Regions from separate parts of the Streptomyces siamensis genome, predicted to be linked through region 1. Evidence: riboswitches for the same ligand, from Rfam matches in the RefSeq annotation. Region 1 holds a riboswitch; each other region holds the start of a gene.
The links. Region 1 has a riboswitch for cyclic di-AMP ahead of ABEB03_RS30255 (M23 family metallopeptidase). Riboswitches for the same ligand answer to the same signal wherever they lie in the genome.
Positions count from the first base shown of each region.

Region 2: another riboswitch for cyclic di-AMP. It lies ahead of ABEB03_RS09835 (transglycosylase SLT domain-containing protein); the one in region 1 lies ahead of ABEB03_RS30255 (M23 family metallopeptidase).
Region 3: another riboswitch for cyclic di-AMP. It lies ahead of ABEB03_RS29450 (M23 family metallopeptidase); the one in region 1 lies ahead of ABEB03_RS30255 (M23 family metallopeptidase).
Region 4: another riboswitch for cyclic di-AMP. It lies ahead of ABEB03_RS41630 (transglycosylase family protein); the one in region 1 lies ahead of ABEB03_RS30255 (M23 family metallopeptidase).

Region 1 covers NZ_BAABKB010000029.1:81,384-85,820, reverse strand. Annotated here, with positions in the region: gene ABEB03_RS30265 (M16 family metallopeptidase) at 1-313, shown strand, start outside; gene ABEB03_RS30260 (M16 family metallopeptidase) at 310-1,710, shown strand; cyclic di-AMP (ydaO/yuaA leader) riboswitch at 1,926-2,085, shown strand; gene ABEB03_RS30255 (M23 family metallopeptidase) at 2,098-2,862, shown strand; gene ABEB03_RS30250 (GntR family transcriptional regulator) at 3,124-3,819, shown strand; gene ABEB03_RS30245 (HPr family phosphocarrier protein) at 3,989-4,270, opposite strand.
Region 2 covers NZ_BAABKB010000003.1:189,982-194,418, forward strand. Annotated here, with positions in the region: gene ABEB03_RS09825 (FAD-dependent oxidoreductase) at 1-299, shown strand, start outside; gene ABEB03_RS09830 (HAD family hydrolase) at 504-1,313, shown strand; gene ABEB03_RS09835 (transglycosylase SLT domain-containing protein) at 1,435-2,166, opposite strand; cyclic di-AMP (ydaO/yuaA leader) riboswitch at 2,189-2,300, opposite strand; gene ABEB03_RS09840 (CocE/NonD family hydrolase) at 2,767-4,437, opposite strand, start outside.
Region 3 covers NZ_BAABKB010000027.1:189,435-193,871, forward strand. Annotated here, with positions in the region: gene ABEB03_RS29445 (alpha-galactosidase) at 1-1,706, shown strand, start outside; cyclic di-AMP (ydaO/yuaA leader) riboswitch at 2,014-2,165, shown strand; gene ABEB03_RS29450 (M23 family metallopeptidase) at 2,170-3,033, shown strand; gene ABEB03_RS29455 (SGNH/GDSL hydrolase family protein) at 3,390-4,175, shown strand; gene ABEB03_RS29460 (SIMPL domain-containing protein) at 4,326-4,437, shown strand, end outside.
Region 4 covers NZ_BAABKB010000046.1:421-4,857, reverse strand. Annotated here, with positions in the region: gene eno (phosphopyruvate hydratase) at 1-725, opposite strand, end outside; gene ABEB03_RS41630 (transglycosylase family protein) at 1,221-1,895, opposite strand; cyclic di-AMP (ydaO/yuaA leader) riboswitch at 1,899-2,062, opposite strand; gene ABEB03_RS41625 (transglycosylase family protein) at 2,246-3,220, opposite strand; gene ABEB03_RS41620 (cytochrome P450 family protein) at 3,405-4,437, opposite strand, start outside.

The DNA.
Region 1 (4,437 bases):
GTTCGCCGAGGAGGGCCCCACCGCCGAGGAGATGGAGCGGGCGCAGGCCCAGTTGGAGCGCGAGTGGCTGGACCGGCTGGGCACGGTCGCGGGACGCGCCGACGAACTGTGCCGGTTCGCCGTCCTGTTCGGCGACCCGCAGCTCGCCCTGACCGCCGTGCAGCGCGTCCTCGCCGTCACCGCCGAGGAGGTCCAGGAGGTCGCCAAGGCCCGGCTGCGCCCCGACAACCGCGCGGTGCTCGTCTACGAGCCGCTCGCCGAGGCCCCTCAGGCCGCCGAAACCACCGACGAAGACGAGGAGTCGGCGAAGTGACCGAGCTCGCGAGCATGGATTTCCACCCGCAGCCCCAGGCGGGCGAGGCCAAGCCCTGGGCGTTCCCGGCCCCCGAGCGCGGCACGCTGGACAACGGCCTGACGGTGCTGCGCTGCCACCGCCCCGGTCAGCAGGTCGTCGCCGTCGAGGTGCTGCTCGCGGCGCCCCTGGAGGCCGAGCCGACCGGTCTGGACGGCGTCGCCACCATCATGGCGCGGGCCTTCTCCGAGGGCACGGACAAGCACTCCGCCGAGGAGTTCGCCGCGGAGCTGGAGCGCTGCGGCGCCACGCTCGACGCGCACGCGGACCACCCCGGCGTGCGTCTGTCGCTCGAAGTCCCCGTCTCCCGCCTGCCCAAGGCGCTCGGTCTGCTGGCCGACGCCCTGCGGGCACCGGCGTTCGAGGACAGCGAGGTCGAGCGGCTGGTGCGCAACCGGCTGGACGAGATCCCGCACGAGTCGGCCAACCCGGCCCGCCGCGCCGCCAAGGAGCTCTCCAAGGAGCTCTTCCCGTCGACCTCGCGCATGTCGCGCCCGCGGCAGGGCACCGAGGAGACCGTCGAGAACATCGACTCGGCGGCCGTGCGCGCCTTCTACGAGAAGCACGTGCGTCCCGCGACCGGGACCGCGGTCATCGTCGGTGACCTCACCGGCGTCGACGTCGACGAACTGCTCGGCGACACGCTCGGCTCCTGGACCGGCTCGTCCGCCGAGCCGCGCCCGGTGCCGCCGGTGAGCGCCGACGACACGGGCCGCGTGATCATCGTCGACCGGCCCGGTGCCGTGCAGACGCAGCTGCTCATCGGCCGTGTGGGGGCCGACCGGCACGACCGTGTGTGGCCCGCCCAGGTGCTCGGCACCTACTGCCTCGGCGGCACCCTCACCTCGCGTCTGGACCGGGTCCTGCGCGAGGAGAAGGGATACACCTACGGCGTACGGGCGTTCGGCCAGGTCCTGCGGGCCGCGCCGTCGTCCTCCGCGGGCACCACGGGCGTGGCGATGCTCGCCATCAGCGGCTCCGTGGACACCCCGAACACGGGTCCGGCGCTCGACGACCTGTGGAAGGTGCTGCGCACCCTCGCCGCCGAGGGTCTGACCGACGCCGAGCGGGACGTCGCCGTGCAGAACCTGGTCGGTGTGGCGCCCCTCAAGTTCGAGACCGCGGCGGCCGTGGCGAGCACACTCGCGGACCAGGTCGAGCAGTTCCTGCCCGACGACTACCAGGCGACGCTGTATCAGCAGCTGGCCGCGACGGGCACCGTGGAGGCAACGGCGGCCGTCGTGAACGCCTTCCCGGTGGACCGGCTGGTGACGGTGCTGGTGGGCGACGCCGAGAAGATCAAGGAGCCCGTCCAGGCCCTCGGAATCGGTGAAGTGACCGTCGTGACGGCCGAGTAGAGCGGCGCGACATCTCGGAGGCCCAGGTGGCGCATACGTCACCTGGGCCTCGCTTTGTCCGGACTCCCTTCTCGATTTGTCCGTATTGGTGGAGAGGTTGCCTGTCTGCCCTGTGGCATGCACTACAAAAACCGTGATCCGTTTGTTGTTCGAAAGGCGCCCCGTCTAGCGTCGATCCGGCTGTTCGCCAGGCAGTGCGCCGCGCCCGCGGCACCGGACAGTCATCGCCGAGTCCCCGTACGGCGCGAGCCAGGGGAGCCGGGGACCCATACGCAGTCCCTGGGGTGAATCGGACGCCCTCCCGGAGGGGGTCCGTAGGAGACCTTCCTGCTCCGAACCCGTCAGCTAACCCGGTAGGCGAGAGGGAAGGAAAGGACCAGCCCCTACATGGCGTTCACCTGTGGCACCGGGAAGCATCGTCGTCCGAGCCGCGTGAAGCGCACCACCACGAACGCCGTCGGCGTCGCGGCGCTCACCACCACCGGCGTCGTCGGGGCGCTGGCCGCACCCGCGCTCGCCGCGGAGACCTCCGTCGAGCAGACCGGACTGACTCCGGTCGTCTCCCTCGGCGACTCGGTAGCCGAGCAGATCGACGAGCAGGCCGTGGCGCAGCAGCGCGCCGCCGACGAGGCCACGGCGCTGAAGAAGGCCGAGGAGGCCGCCCGCAAGCGGGCCGCCGAGGAGGCCAAGAAGAAGCGTGAGGCCAAGGAGCGCGCCGCCCGCGAGGCCGAGCGCAAGCGCCTCAACTCCTTCGTCCTGCCGATCACCGGCTCGTACGTCTCCACGGGCTACAAGACCGGTGGCAGCCTCTGGTCCTCCGGCAGCCACACCGGCGTCGACTTCCACGCGGCGTCCGGCACCCCGGTCCACGCCGTCGGCTCGGGCACGGTCGTCACGGCCGGCTGGGGCGGCGCCTACGGCAACCAGGTCGTGATCAAGATGCACGACGGCACGTACACCATGTACGGCCACCTGTCGTCCATCGGCGTCTCCGTCGGCCAGGCGGTCACCCCGGGGCAGCAGATAGCCCTCTCCGGGTCCACCGGGAACACCACCGGACCGCACCTTCACTTCGAGGCCCGTACGACCGCGGAGTACGGCTCGGACATGGACCCCGTCGGCTACCTCCGCGCGCGCGGTGTGAGCGTCTGACGCACCTCGGCCCGCGGGGCACGGACGCCCGGCGCGCCGCCGCTCGCGCGGTGTGAACCTCCGACGTCCGCTCCGCGACTTCTTCACGACTTTGGATGCCCCGGCTCACCGAGCCGGGGCATCGTCGTTTCGGCCGGGCATCTGTCCAAAAAATATCCATGGATTCCGGCCTCCCGTCGGAAATTCCGGCTGCCTGCAATAGAGTCACTGAACAGGCGTCAATCGATGGCGTTTCGCGGGCATTAAAGCGGAGGTCCGGTCATGCGTATTCCGGCGCACTCGGTATGCACGGCGATCCGTGACGACATCGTCTCGGGCGTCTACGAGCGCGGCAGCCGGCTCACCGAGGAACTGCTCGCCCGCCGCTACGGCGTCTCGCGTGTCCCCGTGCGCGAAGCGCTGCGCACGCTGGAGGCCGAGGGCTTCGTCGTCACCCGGCGGCACGCGGGCGCGTGTGTCGCGGAGCCGACCGAGCAGGAGGCGTCGGACCTGCTGGAGATGCGGATGCTGCTGGAGCCGCTGGCCGCGGCACGGGCCGCCCAGCGCCGGACCGAGGCCCATCTGAAGGTGCTCCGGGGCCTGGTCAGGCTCGGTCAGGAGCGCGCCAGGAGGGGGCACAGCGAGGATCTGCGCTCCTTGGGAGGCTGGTTCCACGAGACCCTCGCGCAGGCCTCCGGCAGCCCGGCGCTGACGTCCACGCTCGCGCAGCTGCGGCACAAGATCGCCTGGATGTACACCGTGGAGGTGCCGGCCGGCCCGGCGGAGTCCTGGGCGGAGCACGGCGGGATCGTGGACGCCGTCGCGCGGGGCGACAGCGAGCGGGCGCGGTCGATCACGGCTCTGCACGCGGAGCGTGCGACGGCCGCGCACCGGCTCCGTTTTCCCGGCGGCGGGGACCGGGCGGAGCGTGTGAGGACTTCGCAACATCCCGTAAACATGACGGGCGTGCGGCATTAACACGGGCACCGTATACAAAGATGAGTAATTCGCGGGGGATTATTTCTGCTGCCCGGAAACGGGAAAAGCAAAGGGCTCGTCCGAGATTCTCGGACGAGCCCTTCGGCGGATGTGCGGGACGGCGTTCTTTCGCCTCTCGGGGCGAAGTCCGCCGTCGCCGGCAATGCGATCAGACAGTCTCCGGGAGCTCCTCGAGCCCCTCGGCGACCAGCTTGGCAAGGCGGTCGAGGGCGGCGTCCGCACCCTCGGCGTCGGAGGCGAGGACGATCTCCTCGCCGCCCTGGGCACCCAGGCCGAGGACCGCGAGCATGGAGGCCGCGTTGACGGGGTTCCCGTCGGCCTTGGCGATCGTCACGGGGATGCCGGAGGCCGTGGCGGCCCGGACGAAGATGGAGGCGGGGCGGGCGTGGAGGCCCTCAGCCCAGCCGACGTTGACGCGGCGCTCAGCCATGTGATGCTGCCCTTCAGGTGTTCAGGGTTGTCTAGACCAGTGTCCCATAACGTGAAGACTGCCCGGAGCGGTCCGGAGTCCCGTCCCGAGTGTCGCCGGATCGCGGCCTCGATCCGGCTTCCGTCCTCCACAGACTGCCGCGCGCCGTTGTCGGACGCGAGCCGTAC
Region 2 (4,437 bases), on a different contig from region 1:
TGACCGTCCGGACCCATGGGGGCCGGGCCGAGGAACTCTTCGCCGACCACGTCGTCGCGGCGACCGGCTATCGCGTCGACGTCGCGGCGATGGACTTCCTCGGGCACGAGCTGCGCACCGAACTGGCGGTCAGCCGCGGCACCCCGAGGCTGGGCGCGGGCTACCGCTCCTCCGTCCGAGGCCTGTACTTCACCGGGCTGCCGGCGGCGGCCTCGTACGGGCCGGTGATGCGGTTCGTGTGCGGGACGGAGTTCGCCTCGCCCCGGCTGGCCGGACATCTGGCCGCCGCACACAGGTGAGTTGGGGCGAGGTGCGCTGCGGGCGAAGCGGCGCACCTCGCCCTTGCGTGGCTGTGGAGAAGGGCGCCTCCGTGTACCGCGCGCACGGGTTGTACGGCGAACTGCCCCTGCCGTCCGGACGGTGAAGGGCGTTGCGGGCGGGATACCGGACGTCGTCCGGTTCACGGCGGGCCGTTGAGTCGTGCGATCCGTATTCTTCGGATCATGGCCGCTCCGACTGCATATTCACTCATCGCCACTGACCTGGACGGAACGCTGCTGCGCGGCGACGACACCCTCTCCGACCGGTCGCGGGCCGCGCTGGCGAGGGTGGCCGAGGCGGGTGCCCGGCATCTCGTGGTGACGGGCCGTCCCGCACCGAGGGTGCGACCGCTGCTGGACGAACTCGGCGGCGAGGGACTGGCGGTGTGCGGTCAGGGAGCGCAGCTGTACGACGCCGGGGCGGACCGGATGCTGTGGTCGGTGACCCTGGACAGGGAACTGGCGGAGACGGCGCTCGGCAAGATCGAGGCGGAAGTCGGCCTGCTGTACGCGGCGGTGGACCAGGACGGCGTGGACGGGCTGACCTTGATCGAGCCGGGCTACGTGATGCCCCACCCGACGCTCCCGGCGGTACGGGTGCGGCGGCGCGACGACCTGTGGACGGAGCCCATCAGCAAGGTGCTGCTCCGTCACCCTTCCCTGACCGACGACGAGTTGGCCTCGGCGGCACGGTCGGTGGTCGGTTCGCTGGCGACGGTCACCATGTCGGGGCCGGGTACCGTCGAACTCCAGCCATGCGGCGTGACCAAGGCGACGGGTCTCGCCCTCGCCGCGGCGCACCTCGGTCTCGCGCCCGCCGAGACCCTCGCCTTCGGCGACATGCCCAATGACATCCCCATGTTCGACTGGGCGGCCCGTGGGATCGCCATGGCCAACGCGCATCCGGAACTGAAGGCGGTGGCCGACGAGGTGACCTTGTCGAACGAGGACGACGGCATCGCGGTCGTGCTGGAACGGCTCTTCGGGGTGTAGACGCAACCGAAGAAACGGAACAAATCAGAGAAGTCTGAGAAAGACGGACAAAAATACCGATTCGGGGCGCGTGCGGAAGTCCGCCCGCGCCCCGAATCGGCGATGTGCCGCTGTCGCCGGGTCAGTACGCTCCGTTGACGTTGTCGATCGAGCCGTACTTCGCCGCGGCGTAGTTGCAGGCGGCCGTGATGTTCGCGACCGGGTCGTACGGGTCCATCGAGGTGCCGGGGACGTGGTACGCCTTGAAGGTGGGGTCGATCACCTGGAGGAGGCCCTTCGAGGGGATGCCGGCCTTGGCGTTGGAGTCCCAGTTGTTGATGGCGCGGGGGTTGCCGGAGGACTCGCGCATCACGTTGCGGTGGATGCCGTTGTACGTGCCGGGTATGCGCTTCTTGGCCATGATGTCCAGGGAGTGCTTGATCCAGCCGTCGAGGTTGTTGGCGTACGTCTTGCCGGAGGAGGGGGCCGCTGCCGCCGGTGCGGCCTTGGTGAGCGGGGACACCACGCCGGTCGCGAGGTTCTTCGTGCCCACCGTCAGCACCAGTCCCGGGCGCAGGTGGGCGGCGTCGGGGCCGATGACGGCCTTGTTGGCGTCGTACAGCGCCTGCCAGCCACCGCTCGACGGGTTCTTCTTCGCGACGCTCTGGAGGGTGTCACCGGCGACCACGGTGTAGGTGAGGAGCTGCACCTGGGGGACGGTCGCCCGGACGGTCTGCGTCGCGGTGGCGGCCTGGGCGCCGGTGGCGCTCAGGAGGGGGAGTGCGAGGGCGACTCCGCCCACACCGGCGGCGAGCACGCCACGGGTGATGAGGGGGCTGGTCCTGAAGCGGCGGTTCATGAGTCGTCCGGACATGGCGGTTTCCTCTCCTGCGCCTGCGAGGTGAGCTGTCGGGTTCGGGCGGGGAGGTGCCCGGCCGCGCTCTCTGTGCGGCTTGACCCCTAGTCGTTCCGGTTTGTCTGGATCGACGGCTTTTCTGGGTCCCCCGCTCCTGCCGTGTGTGCGTGGGTGGGTGGGTCCGGGCGGCGGCAGGATTCGGCGATCCGCCCGGGATCGACGTGAACGTATGCGAGAGCACATGTCGGGAACAAGGGCTGAATTTCGGACGAAGATCGCTTTCGCCTGATTAAGGCAGTGTCGATACGTCCGATTCAACCGGAATTGGATCCTCAACTTGCCTTTAGCAAAGGGATCCTGTGAAGACGGCGTAAATTCCCGGTCGAGGGTGCACGTGACCCAACTCACGAGACCAAGGCCAACTAAAGCGGCAAGACCGGCAACTCGGACATCACGCCTCGGTGGCCTATCGGTACGAGTAGGTACAACTCGGACATCAGGGCGTGGCGGGCCGGAGGGTATAAGTCGGGCAACTCGGGCAGGCCGCAGGGGTTTCCGTGGGGCAGGGCGGTCGTGCGTCCGGCCGCCCCGGCGGGCAGGGCCGGAGCGTCGGCGGGCCTAGCCCGACGTGCGCGGGATCCGCTTCTGCCACGTCCGGTGGAAGACCACCTCGTCGCCGTCCCTGCAGATGACCTCGTCGGAGGCGATGAACTCCCTTTCGGAGCAGGTGAGTTCCGACCGCGTCGTCACCCGGGCGTCCCAGGCGAGGTCAGGGCGGTGGAAGCGGACCGACCAGGCCGAGCGGGCGCGCGCCGACAAGGGGCCGGACTCGTCGATCGTGTACGACTCCCCGACGTCCTCGGTGACTTCGAGGCCGTCCGGGTGGATATGGGTGCCTTCGTGACGGAGGTCGGTCTCCAGACGCCACTCGCCCTTGGCGACGTCGTGCACGAGGAGCCGTTCGGGGCGCGGCTCGTCCAGCGTCGCGGGGGAGGCCGCCCCGAGGGGTGCGGACTGCTCCGGCTCCTCGAAGGCGATCGCCGGGTCCGACTCCCGTGCCCTCACCGGGAGTTCGAGGACGCCGGCCGCCGGGTCCAGGGTGAAGCCGGTCTCCGGACCGGGCTGGGGCCAGACCCACGGCCAGTACGCGGAGGAGACGGCGAGCCGGACGTGATGCCCGGGCGGGAACGCGTGACCGATGGGGTCCAGCTCGACGAGCACGTCCTCCGTCGCGCCCGGCACCCATGCCGTCGCCCGGTCGCTGCCGTGGCGCGCCGACAGATTCAGCACGCCCCGGGTGACGAGCGTCGAGGCGCCGTCGGGAGCCACGTCGCACAGCCTGGCGATCACCTGGCCCCGGGGGGAGTGCGAGGTCAGCCGCAGCCGGACCGCCGGGCGGCCCAGGACCCAGGTCTCCTCCGTGACCTCGAACTCGAAGCAGACCGACCGGGCGTCCTCCTCCCGCTGGTCCGGGGGCAGGTCGGCGTCGTGGCCGCGTGGGACGGTGCGGCCCGCGTCCACCCCGGTGTGCTGCGGTGAGCGCACCGCCACCGGGTCGCCCTGGAGCGCGTATGTGACCCGGGTCACGGAGGGCGACGGCCAGACGGGATCACCCACCCAGCGGCCGGTGATCACCGGATACGTCGTCGCCGGGGGACGCGCGTCCATGACGTACGAGCGCAGGAGCGGTTCCGTCATGATGCCGCCGGGGCCGGGGCCGGGGCCGGGGCCCGTCCCGGGCGTCGTCGGGGTGCGCAGCCAGTGGTCCCACCAGCGCAGGGTCTCCTGGAGGAAGCCGATCGCCGGGCCGGGCGGCCGGTCCCGGTCGGGATAGTGGTGCGACCACGGGCCGATCACTCCGCGTACGCGATCGGGTGGCAGGTGCTCGACCAGACGCAGCACCGTGTCGCGGTACGGGTCGTGCCAGCCGCCGACCGCCAGGACCGCCGCCCGGATCGCTCCGTAGTTCTCGCGGACGCTCCCGTGGCGCCAGTACGCATCCCGGGTCTGGTGCTCCAGCCAGGTGTGGACCGGTGGCTCCACCGCCTGGAGCCGCTTCACCCACATGTCCCGCCACATCACCTCGCCCACGTGCGCCGGGTCCGGGGGAAGGGCGGCGGAGGCGAGCGTCGCGGCCGACCTGGCGTGCAGGCCGGCGGCCCGTACGGAACCTCCTGCGTAGTGGACGTCGTTGTCGTAGCGGTCGTCCGTCGAGCAGACCGCGACGACCGCCTTGAGCGGCTCGGGTGCGAGGGCCGCGATCCGGAGAGAGTCGAAGCCGCCCCAGGA
Region 3 (4,437 bases), on a different contig from region 1:
TGCGCGGCGACGTCGTCGAGCGCTGGGCCGCCCTGGACAACGACGGGCCCGCCGTGGAGCTGCTGCGCGCCGACTCGGCGACCTGGACGCTGCCTGAGCGCGACGGCTGGCGGCTGTCCCAGCTGCACGGCCGGTGGGCGGCCGAGTCCCGGCTGGTGCGCTCCCCCCTCACCTACGGGGAGAAGATCATCGGCAGCCGGCGCGGCCACACCGGGCACCAGCACCTGCCCTGGGTCGCGCTGGACAGCGAGGCCACCGAGGAGAGCGGCGAGGTGTACGGGTGCGCCCTCGGCTGGTCGGGGTCCTGGCGGATCGCCGTGGCCCAGCTGCCCGACGCCCGGGTGCAGATCACCGGGGGCGCGGGGTACGACGACTCCGGGCTGCTGCGCCTGGAGGCGGGGGAGTCGTTCACCACCCCGGTCTTCGCCGGGCTCTGGAGCGCCGGCGGCTTCGGCGGGGCGAGCCGGACCTGGCACGCCTACCAGCGGGAGCACGTCGTCCCGGACGCCGGCCGGGACCGCCCGGTGCTCTTCAATTCCTGGGAGGCCACCACCTTCGACATCGCCGAGGACCAGCAGATGGCGCTGGCGCGGCGGGCCGCGGAGATCGGTGTCGAGCTGTTCGTGGTCGACGACGGCTGGTTCGGCGCGCGCACCGGCGACCGGGCCGGGCTCGGCGACTGGACGCCCAACCCGGACCGTTTCCCCGCGGGGCTCAAGCCGCTCGCCGACCATGTCCACGCGCTCGGCATGGGGTTCGGGATCTGGGTCGAACCGGAGATGGTCAATCCGGACAGCGAGCTGTACCGCGCGCACCCGGACTGGGTCCAGTTCCAATCGGGGCGGACCAGGACGGAGTACCGCAATCAACTCGTTCTCAACCTGGCCCGCCAGGACGTCCAGGAGTACCTGTGGGAGCAGCTCGACCGGCTGCTCTCCGGTGCGCCGGTCGACTATGTGAAGTGGGACTTCAACCGCTGCTTCACGGACGCGGGTTGGCCCGGAGAGTCCTATCCGCAGAAGCTGTGGGTCGAGCACGTGCGGGCCCTGTACGCCCTCCTCGACCGGCTGCGGGCCGCGCACCCCGGTGTCGCCTTCGAGTCCTGCTCCGGCGGTGGCGGCAGGATCGACCTCGGCATCATGGCCCGTACGGACCAGGTGTGGACCTCGGACAACACCGACCCGCTCGACCGGCTCGCCATCCAGTACGGCCTCAGCCAGATCCACCCCGCGCGGGTCATGTCCGCCTGGGTCACCGACAGCCCGAACACCCAGCTCAACGGCCGGGTCAGCGCCCTGCGTCCACGGTTCGTGAGCGCCATGGCCGGGGTGCTCGGCATCGGTGGGGACCTGTCCGCGTGGAGCGAGGAGGAGCTCGCCGAGGCGCGGGAATGGGTCCGCCTCTACAAGGAGATCCGCCCCGTCGTGCAGCGCGGGGACCTCTACCGTCTGCGCCCTCCTGAGGGCGGCCTGAGCGCCGTGCAGTACGTCCACGGCGACGAGACGGTGGTGCTCGCCTGGCTCCAGGCCCAGCGGTACGGCGAGCCGGCCGCCCCGCTCCGGCTGCGCGGACTCGATCCAGCGCAGGCGTACGAATGCCGTGATACGGGCGAAATCCATCGAGGTGCGGTGTTGCTGCACCACGGGCTGCGGACGAGCCTGCGAGGGGACCTCGATGCCGCAGTCATCCGGCTACGTCGCATATGACTGTTCTGCCGGAATCGGGACCTTCGTTCCAACTGGCCCTGGATTGGGGCGCCGTGCGATGGGCCGCGTGAGCAGCGTCATATTCGTGACGATGCGTCGCGGCCCGCTTTTCGCAACGCGCCCGTATCCGCGGGCTGGTTGAGTCGGCAAAAAGATCATCTCTTCACGGAGAGTGACCGGCATTTCCGACATGGATCAAGAAAGGCGGGAGCGCGGAAAAATCACCTGCTTGTGGCTGCGCTCTCGTCTCGCTTACGTTCGCCCTCACTCCGGACGGACGCCCAATCCTGCCGCCGGCCGGAATCCGCACACAGACCCGCACACGGCAGGAGCGGGGGACCCAAGGTTCCATGCCTGTTCCGGTCTCCGGAACGGCTCGGGGTACAGCCGCGCCCACGCGTGGCCGGGCATCTCCAGCCCGCACCCGACAGCTCACCTCGCAGGCGCCGGAGAGGAACTCGTCATGCCCGCGAAGGGTAAGCACCGCCGTCCCAAGTCCCCCCGCTTCGCCCGCTCGATCGCCGTCGCCGGAACCGGTGGCGCCGCACTCGCGCTGCCCCTGCTGGGCGCCACCGGCGCCCATGCCGCCACCCCCGCCGCAACCGTCGCGCAGAAGGCGGGCAAGGCCGTGACCGCCGCTCCCGTCGCGGCGAAGAAGGTGGCCGGGACCAAGACCTACCGCGTCAAGACCGGCGACTATCTCTCGAAGATCGCCGACCAGCAGAGCGTCCGCGGTGGCTGGAAGAAGCTGTACTCCGACAACCGCTCGGCCATCGGCGGCGACCCGGCGCTGATCCATCCGGGTCTGAAGCTGACGATCGGCGCGAAGGCCGGGTCCGCCGGGACCACCCGGTCGTCCGCTCCGGCCGCGAAGACCGAGAGCGCCCCCGCGCCCCAGGCCGCCGCGAAGAGCTCCTCCGGCTACACGCTGCCGGTCGCGGGCGGCAGCATCGGCACCTCCTACAAGGTGGCGGGCAGCATGTGGTCCAGCGGGTACCACACCGGCGTGGACTTCGTGGTCCCGACCGGCACCACCATCAAGTCCATCGCCGCCGGAACCGTCGTCTCCGCCGGCTGGGGCGGCGCCTACGGCAACCAGGTCGTCATCCAGCACGCCGACGGCAAGTACTCCCAGTACGCCCACATGTCGGCCCTGTCCGTCTCGGCGGGCCAGACCGTGACCCCCGGCCAGCAGATCGGCCTCTCCGGCGCGACGGGCAACGTCACCGGACCGCACCTGCACTTCGAGATCCGCACCACGCCGAACTACGGCTCGGACGTGGACCCGGTCGCCTACCTGCGCTCGCACGGTGTCGCCGTCGGCTGACGCCTTCCGCAGTCCCCTGCGCCCGCCACCTCCTGCCGCGGACGCCGGGTCCCGCTCCTGACGGCGGGACCCGACGTCCACGAGGCAGGACCACCTCCGAAGGCCGGACCCCCGATCCCCGGGGTCCGGCCTTCGGTGCGTCGACACGTCAATTCGGCGCCACCGGTGCCGGATTGCGGCCCTCCGCGTGCGGACACGGTCAACGCTCCTGATCAGGGCCCTATTCCGGATTGACCAATACTTGACGAGTGGCTTATCTCACCATCCGTCAACCCTTCCTTACGGTCGCGTAGCTCACATCGAAAGGTGAATCATGGTCCGACGTGGCAGACGATTCGAAGAGTGACAACAGATCAGTGATCGGGTCGTACGTGGCGGTGGGGGACAGCTTCACCGAGGGCGTCGGCGACCCCGGTCCGGACGGGGCCTTCGTGGGCTGGGCCGACCGCTTCGCGGTGCTCCTCGCGGACCGGCGCGCCGAGGGCGACTTCAACTACACCAATCTCGCCGTGCGCGGGAAACTGCTCGACCAGATCGTCGCGGACCAGCTCGGGCGCGCCAAGGAACTCGCCCCGGACCTGGTCTCCTTCTGCGCGGGCGGCAACGACATCATCCGGCCCGGCACCGACCCCGACGAGGTCGCGGAGCGCTTCGAGCAGGCGATCGCCGACCTCACCTCCGCCGTCGGCACCGTCATGGTGACCACCGGCTTCGACACCCGTGGCGTGCCCGTGCTCAAGCACCTGCGCGGCAAGATCGCCACGTACAACGGACATGTGCGTGCCATCGCGGACCGCTACGGCTGCCCCGTGCTCGACCTCTGGTCCCTCAAGACGGTTCAGGACCGCCGTGCCTGGGACGGCGACCGGCTGCACCTCTCGCCCGAGGGGCACACCCGGGTGGCGCTCCGCGCCGGTCAGGTACTCGGTCTCGACGTGCCGGCCGACCCGGACCAGCCCTGGCCGCCGCTGCCGCCCCGCGGCACGCTCGAAGTGCGGCGCGACGACATCCACTGGGCGCGTGAGTACCTGGTCCCGTGGATCGGGCGCCGGCTGCGCGGCGAGTCGTCGGGAGACCATGTGGCCGCCAAGGGTGCCCTCTCCCCGGACGACATCAAGATGCGCATAGAGGCGGTCGCCTGAGCCGCGCCGACGCCGCCGGAGTCCGCCGACGGCGGCTCGACCAGTGAGGTGACAACGCGGGAGTGGCGTGGGGCGGAGCGCGGCACGCGGTGCTGGGATGACCGCGAACCGCCCCCGCGTCCCGAGGGGCGGGGCCCGAAGGAGACCTCCATGCCCGCCCGCCGCGTGTCCACCGCACTCGCCGTGACCCTCCTCGCCCTCGCCCTCCCGCAGGCCGCCGCGGCCCCCGCCCTCGCGCTGGAGGTCCGCCCCGGAGCCGCCG
Region 4 (4,437 bases), on a different contig from region 1:
GCGAGCGCGATCTGCTCGCCCGGGATGTAACCGGCCTGCTTGATGGCCTCGAGGATGAGGTCGAGCGCGGCGCGGTTCGACTCCAGGTTCGGGGCGAAGCCGCCCTCGTCGCCGAGGCCGGTGGACAGGCCCTTGGTCTTCAGCACCTTCTTGAGGGTGTGGTAGACCTCGGCACCCCAGCGCAGGGCCTCGGAGAAGGACTCCGCGCCGATCGGGGCGATCATGAACTCCTGGATGTCCACGTTGGAGTCGGCGTGCGAGCCGCCGTTCAGGATGTTCATCATCGGAACGGGCAGCAGGTGCGCGTTCGGGCCGCCCAGGTAGCGGAAGAGGGGGAGGTCGGACGCCTCGGAGGCGGCGTGCGCGACGGCGAGCGAGACGCCGAGGATGGCGTTGGCGCCGAGCGAGCCCTTGTTGTCGGTGGCGTCCAGGTCGAACATCGCCTGGTCGATCAGGCGCTGCTCGGTGGCGTCGTAGCCGACGAGCTCCGGGCCGATCTGCTCGATGACGGCGAGGACGGCCTTCTCGACACCCTTGCCCTGGTAGCGGTTGGGGTCACCGTCGCGGAGCTCGATGGCCTCGAAGGCACCGGTGGAGGCGCCGGACGGGACGGCGGCACGACCGGTGCTGCCGTCGTCGAGGCCGACCTCGACCTCGACCGTGGGGTTGCCTCGGGAGTCCAGGATTTCCCGGGCTACGACGACGTCGATGGACGGCACGAGCATCTCCTTCTGGGATGTGACGCGGGTACGCCGGACACCGGGCCCGGCACGGCGCGGAGCCTGGGACGGCTTCGCGACATGAGCCTAACCGCCCCGGGGGGATCGGCCAGCCTGACGACCACCCCTTGAGCAGAACCGAGCGTAAATTGTTTCCGAACGGAACAAAAACCTGCCCCGTACATGAATACCGCCCCGCACGAAAAGCCCCGCCCCGGCGCGTGCGGGGGAACACGTGCCGGGGCGGGGAGCCCGTGGGGACGGGGGGACCCTCACGAGACCTCCGGTGCGGAGACCTCTTCTATGGGAGAGCCATGGACCGGCCGAGGCCTTTCGGGGACCGGTGCCGGACCGCGACCGGCGGCGCGGGGCCGGACCGGACGGCGTGGACGCCGGTCCGGACCGCACACGGCCGATGGGGGCGCGGACGCAGGTGGGGGCTGCGGTCGCGGACGGACGCACGGCGGCCGGTGGGGGGCGCGGCCGCCGCGCGAGGGCCGGTCAGCCGAGGTGCAGCTGCTGGCCCGGGAAGATGAAGTCGGCGTCGTCGACGATGTCCTTGTTCAGCTTGAACAGCTGCTGCCAGCCACCCTTGACGTGCTTCTTCTCGGCGATGGAGCTGAGGGTGTCGCCCTTGACGACCTTGTACTCGCCGTCACCCTTCTTGACCTTCTCGCCGGTCGGGGTGGTGACGGTCTCCTTGGCGGCCGGGCGCTCGGCCGAACGTGAGGCGGGCTGCTCCGTCGTACGGGTGGTGGTGCTCGGGGTGCTCGACGCGGAGTCGGCACTGCCGCCGTTGTACGTGGCGTTCGACAGGCCCGTGCCGCAGGTCGGCCAGGCGCCCTTGCCCTGCGCGGCGAGAACCTTCTCACCGACGGCTATCTGCTGGGCCTTGGAGGCCTTGTCGGCGGTGGAGGCGTAGGCGGTGCCTCCGTACGCGGCCCAGGTGGAGGCCGCGAACTGCAGGCCGCCGTAGTAGCCGTTGCCGGTGTTGATGGCCCAGTTGCCGCCGGCCTCGCACTGGGCGACGGCGTCCCACTCGGACGCGGTGGCGGCGGAGGCGTTGCCGGCGGCCATCAGCGGAGCGGCGATGGCGACACCGGTGACACCGGCGAGGGCGGCGACACGTGCGGCCTTGGAAGGACGACGGTGCTTGCCCTTGTCGGAAAACAGCATGGAGGATCCCCTCACCGACGCCTGCGAGGTGAGCTGTCGGGTTCGGGCGGGTGAGTGCCCGGCCGCGCGCTCCAGCGCTCGGCTCCACCCCTAGCCGCTCCCGGTTCAACAACCGTTCGCGGCACTTACCTTGGGTCCCCCGCTCCTGCCCACGGCGCTTGACGCGTCGACTGTTCCCGTACGGCCGTCGGCAGGATTCGGCGTTGCGACCGTCGGGGCCCGCTGTGGCGAGCGATCACGACCGTAGGCATGCGGTCGACGGAATTCCAAAGACGATCAGGGCCTCTGAGACTCATCTCTCACTCGCACCAAACCGGACATTCCACGGCGAACCGTGACGCGAACTCCCGCTACTTTTCGCCCGATTCGGCATCAACTGCAAGGCTCTGACCGGGGAGGATGAGGTCGGGGTCGGCGCCGACCGTCTTCTTGTTCGCGTCGTACAGCCCGGACCATCCGCCCGGCAGGTCGAGGGCGTCGGCGATCGTCGAGAGGCTGTCGCCGTTGCGCACGGTGTAGGAGCCGTCGGCGGATTCACGCGAGGGGGCCGAGCCGCGGGAGGCGTGCCGCCCCGGAGTGCCGTCCTTGCGGGCGTCACCCGCGCCCTCCGTGGCGTCCTCGTCGGCGCTGTCGCCGCGGTGGCGGCCGGCTCCGGCCGTGCCGCCCTCGGACGCCTCCGAAGACTCGTCGCTCCGGCCCGACTTGTCCGATCCATCGCTCTTCGGCGTCGCCTGGTCCGAGCGGTCCGAGTCCTGGGAGTCCTCGTCGGACGAGGTGTCGGACTTGGTGGAGTTCCCGCCCTCGCGCGAGGTGTCGGTCAGGGAGGACGAACCGGACGAGAAAGAGGAGTCGGAAGAATCAGATGAAGAGGACGAACCGGACGAGTCCGAAGAACCGCCCTCGTTCGAGGAATCGTCGCCCAGGCCCGTGTCGACCTCGACGTCAGCGGAGTTCTTGCTGAGCCCGGAGAGCGGCCCGCAGGTCGGCCAGGCGGTGAGCCCCTCGCCGTCGAGGACCTTCTCCGCGATGGCTATCTGCTGCGAGCGGCTGGCCTGGTCGGCGCTCGGGGCGTAGGCGAGACCGCCGTACCTCTCCCAGTTGTCCTGGGTCAACTGAAGGCCGCCGTAGTAGCCGTTGCCGTTGTCGGCGCTCCAGGCGCCGCCGCTCTCGCACTCCGCGACCCGGTCCCACGTGGTGCCGTCGGCTGCGCTCGCGCTGGTGGCGCCGAGCAACGGGATCGCGATGGCCGATCCGGTCACTCCTGCGGCGACGATGAGGGCCGGGGCCTGACGGGGGCGACGGTGACGGCCGTTCCCGGAGAGCATGCGGAAGCCTTTCGCGTGACAGCAGGTGACTACAGCGGCTACAGCGACAGATGGGCCGCGTTGCTGGGTGAACGTATCCGCACTCGAACGCTTGTCACAAGTCGATGCAGCGCAGATCACGTGAAGATCACAGATATGACGGACCGTCATCCACTGCCGGTCGGGACGCCGTTCCGCGGCATGCCTACCTGATCGGCGTGAACTCCACCGGAAGTGTGCGCAATCCACGCATAATGAGGCCACCACGCCAGCGCAAATCGGCCGGATCCCCCGCGAGTTGCAGATCGGGCAGGCGGGCGAGGAGCGTGGCGAGCGCGGTCTGCCCCTCCAGACGGGCGAGCGGCGCGCCGAGACAGTAGTGAAGGCCGTGACCGTACCCGAGGTGCTGGTTGTCACGCCGGGACAGGTCGAGCGTGTCCGGCTGTTCGAACCGTGCGGGGTCACGGTCCGCAGCCGCCAGGACGACGAGGACGGGATCGCCGGGCGCGATGTCCTGCCCGCCGATCCGCACGGACTCCGTGGCGAACCGCCAGGTGGCGAGCTCGACCGGCCCGTCGTAGCGCAGGAGTTCCTCGACCCCGGTCTCGAGCAGTGCCCGCTCCCCCGCGGCGAGGGAGGTCTGGAGGCGGGCCCGCTGCCCGGGGTGGGTGAGGAGGGCGTAGGTGCCGTTGCCGATGAGGTTGACCGTCGTCTCGAATCCCGCGAAGAGCAGGATGAACGCCATCGCGGCGGCCTCGTTCTCGGTGAGGTGCTCGCCGTGGTCGGAGGCGCGGATGAGCCCGGAGATGAGGTCCTCGCCGGGTGCGGGGTGCTCGGGCAGCGCCTCCCGCTTGCGGTGGATGAGGTCGGCCAGATAGCCGCGCATCTTCTTGACGGACCGCGCCACCCCGCCCCTCGGCCCGCCACCGTGCCGGATCATCATGCCCGCCCAGTCCCGGAAGTCGTCCTGGTCCTCGCGGGGGACGCCGAGCAGGTCGCAGATGGCGTAGATGGGCAGCGGGAACGCGAAGTCGTGGATGAGGTCCGCGGAGCCCTCGCCCGCGAACCGGTCGATCAGCCGGTCGGTCAGTTCCTGCACGCGCGGCGCGAACTCCGCCACCCTGCGCGGGGTGAACGCCTTGCTGACCAGCCGCCGCAGCCGGGTGTGGTCCGGCGGGTCGATGTTCAGCAGATGGGTCATCAGCTCGGCCTTGCGCTCGCCCGGGATGCCCGTCTTC